One region of the Proteus sp. GOKU genome, then DNA from elsewhere that is predicted to be linked to it. Evidence: predicted binding sites of a transcription regulator. Region 1 holds the regulator's gene; each other region holds the start of a gene.

Region 1 (2,211 bases):
CTTAGATGCCGTTAAAGCGGTAATGGATGACCACACTTGCGCCGTTGTTTTAGAGCCAGTTCAAGGTGAAGGTGGCGTAACAGCAGCAACGCCTGAGTTTATGAGAGGGCTACGTGAGTTGTGCGATAAGCATCAAGCACTGCTTGTTCTTGATGAAGTACAAACAGGTATGGGGCGTACCGGCAAGCTTTTTGCCTATATGAACTATGATGTGACACCAGATATTATTACAACCGCCAAAGCGCTGGGAAGTGGTTTCCCACTCAGTGCGATGTTAACAACATATGAGATAGCTTCTGCAATGGGTGTTGGAACTCATGGTACAACTTATGGTGGCAATCCATTAGCTTGTGCAGTGGGCAATGTCGCATTTGATTTAATTAATACACCTGAGGTACTTGAGGGTGTCGAAAAGCGCTATCAATGGATTGTGGATGAGCTAGCGTCAATCAATCAAACGTATCAGGTCTTTTCGCAAATCCGTGGACAAGGTTTATTGATTGGTGCGCAATTAGCGCCACAATATAAAGGTAAAGCCAAAGAGTTACTCGGTCTTGCTGCTAAACATGGCTTAATGATGTTAAATGCAGGAGCTGATGTGATGCGTTTTACACCGTCGTTAATTATTACCCAAGAAGAGCTACAAGAAGGAATGGTGGCATTAAAAGCGGCTATCGCAGAATTTGTAAAAGGGTAGTAGCAACTAAAAACCCCATCAGCGAGGATGGGGTTTACACAAAAAGTATATCAATAGCCCTGTTATGGGCTATTGTTTGTTTGAGCGGGGAAACTTAACGAGTCCCGTAAACGACGATAGTTTTACCGTGTGCGGAGATCAAGTTTTGATCTTCCAGCATTTTCAGAATACGGCCTACAGTTTCGCGTGAACAACCAACGATTTGACCAATTTCCTGACGTGTAATTTTAATTTGCATGCCATCAGGATGCGTCATTGCATCGGGTTGTTTTGCTAAGTTTAATAAGGTTTGTGCAATACGACCTGTTACATCAAGGAAAGCAAGGTTACCTACTTTTTCTGATGTTGTTTGTAATCTGTTCGCCATTTGAGCAGAAAGGCGCATCAGAATATCAGGGTTAACCTGAATTAATTGGCGGAATTTTTTATAGGAAATTTCTGCTACTTCACAGGCTGTTTTTGCTCGAACCCATGCACTACGTTCTTGATCTTCTTCAAATAATCCAAGTTCACCGATGAAATCCCCCTGATTTAGGTAGGAGAGGATCATTTCTTTTCCTTCTTCATCTTTAATAAGAACAGCCACGGAACCTTTAACAATATAATAAAGTGTTTCCGCTTTCTCACCTTGGTGGATCAGCGTGCTCTTGGATGGATATTTGTGAATATGGCAGTGTGACAAAAACCATTCAAGAGTCGGGTCTGTTTGCGGCTTGCCGAGAACCATTCGCGTTATCCTCTGTACGTTAAATGCAGCCTTTCAAAACGGATAGGCTCCCTTTTGAGACAGCGTGCTTAAAAATCCTATCTTTACCTATTAACTTCCTGAGAACACGGTAAGTTAATATGGAGTAGATTATAATAAATGAGAAAATAATGCATTGATCTTAACCACTATCATCAAGCAGATATTGTTTTTAACACAATTAGTGCATTAAGTCTCGTTTTACGCAGTCAGCATAATAAACCTATTTGCTAATTGCTAGTTGAATTATGAGAATGTACTCTTTTAGTTTCTGTCATCTTTAGGGGGAAAATAAATGGAAGCACGAGTTAAGTGGGTTGAAGATTTATCTTTTGTCGGCGAATCTTCATCTGGCCATCAAATTATGATGGATGGGAATTCGGGCGATAAAGCCCCAAGCCCAATGGAAATGGTATTAATTGCTGCGGGTGGATGTAGTGCTATTGATGTCGTAAGTATTTTACGTAAAGGGCGTCATCAAGTAACTGATTGTGAAGTGAAATTAACATCAGAGCGCCGTGAAGAAGCCCCTCGTTTATTTACTGATATCAATTTACATTTTATTGTTTCAGGTAAAGAATTAACGGATAAAATCGTAGAACGAGCCGTTCAATTATCCGCAGAAAAATATTGTTCTGTTTCCTTAATGTTAGGAAAAGCAGCCAATATTACGCATTCATTTGAAATAAAAGATGCCGACTAATTTTGATATTTTAAAATAAAGTTTAATTTGAAAAATAATATCCCTTAATTAATGGGATATTATTTT
Region 2 (2,211 bases), 280 kb from region 1:
AGCACGATAAAAAAGTCTTTAGCTTATTTGAACAAGAAGCAAAGGCGGATAAAGCAGAGAATGCTTCTATTATTCAACAAGGAACTCGAAGCGTACATCCTGATGTGAGGCAAATTCAGAATGAATAAATTTATTGATACTCACTGCCATTTTGATTTCCCAGTTTTTTATGATGATATTGCCAATAGCTTGTCATTAGCGCATCAAGCTCATGTTGAAAAAATAATTATTCCTGCCGTTGCCCGTTGGAATTTTGATGTTGTTGCTGAGCTCGCTAATAATCATCATCAATTATATTGTGCATTGGGGTTACACCCTTTATATATTGAAGAGCACACTGAACAACATCTATTGGAATTAGAACAAAAATTAAAAACAGCTTCTCGTTGTGTCGCCATTGGAGAGATTGGGCTTGATGACTATATGGAAAATCCTCAGCTAGAGAAGCAAGAGGCATTTTTAATTGCACAGCTTAAGTTAGCGATTAAATTTGATTTACCCGTGATCCTACATTCACGTAAAACCCACGATAAACTAAGTGCGCTTTTACGCCGTTATGATGTGCCTCGTAAAGGGGTTATTCATGGTTTTGCAGGAAGTCTGCAACAGGCAGAAAAGTTTATTCAGCAAGGCTATTTTATTGGCGTTGGTGGAACCATTACTTATGAGCGAGCACAAAAAACTCGCCGTGCAATTGCCTCGTTACCGCTAGAATATCTGTTACTAGAAACAGATGCACCTGATATGCCTGTGAGTGGTTTTCAAGGTGAACCTAATCGTCCAGAACGTATTCAGAACGTTTTTTCCCAACTCTGTGAGCTACGTCAAGGATCACCAGAGGTGATCGCAGAGCAACTCTATCTCAATAGCCTACAATTATTTGGGCTCAACAATATTACCTAGCGCTTGAATGAAAATGCGGTTTATCTAAAGGTTAAAAACACCCCTTATTTTAATCTTATTAATATGAATAGGGCGTTTGTTTATTCCCTCGATTTAAGATTGAAAATACGTTTTGTTAATCCCAAGCGCATTTTTTCTAATTAGCCTGTTCAACAAATGCGTTTTCTTTCTTGTTTATGTGATCAACTTCTCATTTGTGACTTTTGTGTTACTTTTTTCAGACTCTATTTGTGATGGATATTGAGGGTTCTTTTCTTAGACTAGGTATAATTATCCGGCAAAAAGAGTCAATAAGCTCTGGCAAGGGCATTATTGATAATCCATTAAATTTTTATGTGAACAGGGATCCTTCAATGCAACTCATTATGAGCTTGGTCGGAATGGTAACATTAATATTGATAGCCATTCTGTTTTCCAGCAATCGACGTGCAATTAGACTACGTACAGTTGGTGGCGCATTCCTTATTCAGATTGGCTTAGGTGCCTTCGTTCTTTATTCTGACGGTGGTCGCGAGGTACTTCTTGCGGTTTCTGATGGCGTTAAGAATGTTATTGATTACGGCAATAATGGGATGAGCTTCCTATTCGCAGGCCTAGTATCAGATAAAATGTTCGAGTTGTTTGGTGGTGGCGGCTTCGTATTCGCCCTACGCGTACTACCTGTTATCGTGTTCTTCTCTTCATTAATTGCAGTGCTGTATTACCTCGGCATTATGCAAATAGTTATTAAAATTCTGGGTGGTGGCTTACAAAAAGTACTTGGCACATCACGAACAGAATCTATGTCTGCAACTGCAAATATTTTCGTTGGACAAACCGAAGCACCACTTGTTGTTCGCCCTTATATTGCAAGAATGACAACCTCAGAACTCTTTGCGGTTATGTGTGGTGGTTTAGCCTCTGTTGCGGGTTCAGTACTCGCTGGATACGCGAGTATGGGCGTACCGTTGGAGTATCTGATCACAGCATCCTTTATGGCAGCTCCAGGTGGTTTACTCTTTGCTAAATTGCTGATCCCTGAAACAGAAACACCGGATGATCAAAAAGATGCGCTGGATAAAATGGCGGAAGACGAAAAACCTGCCAATATTATCGATGCCGCTGCTGCGGGTGCCTCTTCAGGTTTACAACTTGCGCTTAACGTCGGTGCTATGTTACTTGCTTTCGTTGCATTGATTGCATTAGTTAATGGTATCCTTGGTGGTATTGGTGGCTGGTTTGGTTATGAAAATTTCTCATTAGAACTAGTGCTAGGTTGGGTATTTGCACCAATTGCTTTCCTGATTGGTGTACCTTGGAGTGAAGCAA
Region 3 (2,211 bases), 850 kb from region 1:
TTTGGTTTCAGTAACCATCACGATAAGTAATAACACAACAGACAGTGCACTACCGCCGATCATGACCATAAAGCCGCCATCCCAGCCGAAGAAGTCAACTGTGTAACCTACGATAGCACTCGCCGCAACAGAACCACCTAAGTAACCGAATAAACCGGTAAAGCCTGCTGCTGTACCTGCTGCTTTTTTCGGTGCAAGCTCAAGAGCATGCAGACCAATCAACATAACAGGACCGTAGATTAAGAAACCGATGATTAACATACACGCCATATCAACATTCGGGTTACCCGCTGGGTTCATCCAGAATACGATAGTTGCGATAGTTACTAAGGTCATGAAGAACACACCTGTTGCACCACGGTTACCTCTGAACACTTTATCCGACATCCAACCACACAGCAGTGTGCCCGGAATACCTGCGTATTCGTATAAGAAGTAAGCCCATGATGATTTATCCATTGCGAAGTCTTTTACTTCACGTAGATAAGTTGGTGACCAGTCCAGTACGCCGTAGCGCAGTAAGTAAACGAACACGTTCGCGATTGCAATCATCCACAGAAGTTTGTTAGGGAACACATACTTCATAAAGATTTCTTTTGCAGTCAGTTCTTGCTCGTCTGTTTCTTTATAATCAGGTGGGTAGTCGTTTTTGTACTCTTCAATCGGTGGAAGACCACAAGATTGAGGGGTATCGCGCATTAATGCGAATGCAATCATTGCAACTAAAATTGCTGCAAATGCTGGCATATATAACGCTGCTTTCCAGTCGTTAAACCACGCCATACCTAATAAGAATAGTAATGGAGGTAAACCACCACCGACGTTATGCGCACAGTTCCAGATAGAAACGATACCGCCACGTTCTTTCTGTGACCACCAGTGCACCATGGTACGTCCACAAGGAGGCCAACCCATACCTTGGAACCAACCACAAAGGAACAACAGAACGAACATTACCATAATGCTCGAAGTTGCCCATGGTACAAAGCCCATAAATAGCATCACTAAAGACGCTAAAATAAGACCTGCTGGTAAGAAGTAACGAGGGTTAGCGCGGTCAGAGAACGAGCCCATGATAAACTTAGAGAAACCGTAAGCAATCGAGATCCCTGATAAAGCAAAACCTAGGTCACCTTTAGAAAACCCTTCTTCTACAAGGTAAGGCATTGCTAACGCAAAGTTTTTTCTTACTAAATAATAAGCAGCATAACCGAAGAAAATCCCCATAAAGATCTGCCAACGCAGACGACGATAGACAGGATCTATCTGCTCTTTTGGCAAACGCGCTTTATGTGGCGCAGGTCTAAACAGACTTAACATATTAGCCTCCGATGGCTTTTATTTTAATATGTTGATATTAAATAATGACAAAACGAACAGTGAAGTTATCAAAAAATTTTCTTTAACGAACTTAATAGTAAACTTATACAATCAAATTTACTGTGAGGTATTACTCAGTTGTCGAATAATTTTTCAAGATGTGCAATTTTGAGTGATATGTTAACTTTATCAAATACTTTTTGTTAAATAATTTGTGATTAGTATCACAGATGTGGTTTTAATTTTTCACTCGTGAGCGTTTCTCTTTCGTTTTTGCTCATTATCAAACATTAACCACATTTTTTGTGTATCTTATACACTATAATTAACGCTAAAGAATAAATAAGCGTTTGCTGAATGTAATGTGAGAGGGCATCTCTATGATGAGCGGTTCACCAGTGACAGAAACTGATGTCATTATTATTGGCGGGGGAGCAACCGGTGCTGGCATGGCAAGAGACTGTGCACGCCGTGGGTTACGTTGCGTCCTGCTAGAAAGACATGATATTGCAACCGGTGCAACCGGTCGAAATCATGGATTGTTACACAGTGGTGCGCGTTATGCAGTAACAGATCCTGAGTCAGCGCGTGAGTGTATTGAAGAGAACATGATTTTAAAAAGGGTCGCTCGTCATTGTGTTGAAAAAACGGATGGCCTTTTTATTACCCTACCTGAAGATTCTTTAGAGTTTCAACAGACCTTTATTCAATCTTGCCAAGCGGCAGGTATTGATGCTCAAGCGATTTCACCCGAAGAAGCTATTCGCTTAGAGCCTTCTGTTAACCCTAATTTGATCGGTGCAGTTAAAGTGCCAGATGGTACTGTCGATCCTTTCCGTTTAACTGCCGCAAATATGTTAGATGCCCGCGAACATGGCGCTCAAGTACTGA
Region 4 (2,211 bases), 740 kb from region 1:
ATAATCAGATAATGTCCTAAATAGAATTATCCGTTATTTTTTATTTCCTAAAAACTGCCCAAATTCTTCAATGCTTGGATAAGAAGATTGTGTGCCTTTTCCGGCAACACTTAAGCCTGAAAACATCACGGCTTTATTTAATGCTTCTTCAATATTATTGGTGTGAACATAATAATGAGAGAAGCAACCAATAAAGGCATCACCTGCCCCGCTGGTATCTATTGCATCAACTTCGATGGCAGGAATGTACTTCTCAATTTCGCCATTCATCCATAATGCACCTTTTTCACCTAATGTAACGATGACATTCTTAAAGCCTTTTTGTAGTAAAGAACAAGCGGCTTCACGAATTTCATCCATTGTGGTGATTGGCATACCCGTCAAAATTTCCAGTTCTGTTTCATTAGGAACAAAAAAGTCACAACGAGCAGCAATATTAAGATCTAATGCTTTTGAAGCGGGCGCAGGGTTAAATAACACAGGAATATGGTGTTTGTTACCAAACTCAATAGCGTGATAGACCGTTTCAAGCGGGATTTCTAATTGCAATACAATTATTTTGCATTTTTTCAGGCTATCTGTCGCTCTATCAATATCTTCTGGCGACAAATGCTGATTAGCGCCTTTCACAATTAAAATGCTATTTGATGATTGAGAAGTCACAAAAATAGGTGCAACACCGCTTGTTGTCCCAGGCACTTTTTCAACATAGCGAGTGTTAATACCGTAAGACTCTAAATTCATGATGGTGTTATCCGCGAAAATATCATCACCAACTTTTGTTAACATCATCACTTTTGAATTTAATTTAGCCGCAGCAACCGCTTGGTTAGCCCCTTTACCACCGCAACCAATCTTAAATGCCGGCGCCTCAAGGGTTTCGCCCTCTTTTGGCATCCTATCTATATAGGTGATCAAATCCACCATATTTGAACCAATCACTGCGATATCCATAGCGCCTCTTACTCTTATGTGAAATTTATAAATGTGAAAATAGTGACATTTTGATAGATGCATAACAGTATCATGTTATTTAAATATCATTTGTGATTGTTATCTCGTTAAAACAGCACTAATATGTTGCCAAACTAACATGAGTGATAAATAACAATCTTCTTATTAAGGAATATACTATGCGTCCATTAGCTAATTATATCGATCATACCCTTCTTGCTGCAGATACAACTGAAGCACAAATCAAGAAATTGTGTGCTGAAGCAGCTGAACACGGTTTCTTCTCTGTTTGTATTAACACTTCTTACATCCCTTTAGCAAGAACTTGCCTTAAAGGAAGTGATGTAAAAGTATGTTGTGTTATCGACTTCCCATTTGGTGCTGGTTTAACAGCAACAAAAGCATTCGAAGCGGCTGAAGCTATTCGTCAAGGCGCACAAGAAGTCGATATGGTTATCAATATCGGTATGTTAAAAAGCGGTCGTTTAGACTTCGTAAAACAAGATATTGAAGCAGTAAAAGCAGCTTGTGGTAATACAACTCTGAAAGTTATTTTAGAAACTTGCTTATTAACTGACGACGAAGTACGTTTAGTTTGTGAAATGTGTCGTGAGATCCGCGTTGATTTTGTGAAAACATCAACAGGATACAGTACAATGGGCGCAACCGAACATCATGTTGCTTTAATGCGCAAAACAGTGGGTGATGAAGTTGGCGTGAAAGCATCAGGTGGTGTTCGCGATCGTCAAACAGCATTAAACATGATCAAAGCAGGTGCAACACGTATCGGTGCTAGCGCAAGTGTCGCTATCGCAACAGATTCAGATGCACCTGAATCAAATTACTAATTATTTAGCGTATATTTTCTTGGAGTACGCTATTCGATAACACAAGGATCCTTCGGTGATAGAGACCAAACAGCACGAACGTTTGCGCCGCCTCAGTGAATGTATTAAACGCTCAGGTCGCATACATCTTAAAGACGCCGCGAGGATCCTTGAAGTTTCTGAAATGACAATTAGGCGCGACCTTAGTTCTGACGCCGAAAACCCTTTTCCGATGTCATTATTAGGGGGTTACGTTGTTGCATTAGCTCAGCCTCATTCAGGGTTAATCTCAACATCCTCTGATATTATTACGCCGGATCAAACTGAAGAACTTCATATTCCCAATCTTGCCGCAGGTATGGTCTCTGACGGCGATGTGCTTTTTTTCGATAATGGGCAATTTATTCCTACACTGATTGAGCTTATTCCC

Evidence for each region. Region 1 encodes CRP, which controls carbon source genes, mostly activating them, when cyclic AMP is high. Its sites were predicted from a motif close to ATGTGANNNNNNTCACAT; they were not measured.
Region 2: a site for CRP is predicted at 1,080-1,097, ahead of EHE21_RS16075 (NupC/NupG family nucleoside CNT transporter). Genes of this name have one in related genera too.
Region 3: a site for CRP is predicted at 1,498-1,515, ahead of glpT (glycerol-3-phosphate transporter). Genes of this name have one in related genera too.
Region 4: a site for CRP is predicted at 986-1,003, ahead of deoC (deoxyribose-phosphate aldolase). Genes of this name have one in related genera too.

What each region holds. Positions count from the first base shown of each region.
Region 1 covers NZ_CP034105.1:3,794,225-3,796,435, reverse strand. Annotated here, with positions in the region: gene argD (bifunctional acetylornithine/succinyldiaminopimelate transaminase) at 1-697, shown strand, start outside; gene crp (cAMP-activated global transcriptional regulator CRP) at 792-1,424, opposite strand; gene EHE21_RS17325 (OsmC family protein) at 1,738-2,145, shown strand.
Region 2 covers NZ_CP034105.1:3,515,106-3,517,316, reverse strand. Annotated here, with positions in the region: gene EHE21_RS16085 (patatin-like phospholipase family protein) at 1-128, shown strand, start outside; gene EHE21_RS16080 (TatD family hydrolase) at 121-903, shown strand; gene EHE21_RS16075 (NupC/NupG family nucleoside CNT transporter) at 1,257-2,211, shown strand, end outside.
Region 3 covers NZ_CP034105.1:501,175-503,385, forward strand. Annotated here, with positions in the region: gene glpT (glycerol-3-phosphate transporter) at 1-1,320, opposite strand, end outside; gene glpA (anaerobic glycerol-3-phosphate dehydrogenase subunit A) at 1,701-2,211, shown strand, end outside.
Region 4 covers NZ_CP034105.1:393,657-395,867, reverse strand. Annotated here, with positions in the region: gene rbsK (ribokinase) at 34-954, opposite strand; gene deoC (deoxyribose-phosphate aldolase) at 1,134-1,802, shown strand; gene EHE21_RS01920 (DeoR family transcriptional regulator) at 1,858-2,211, shown strand, end outside.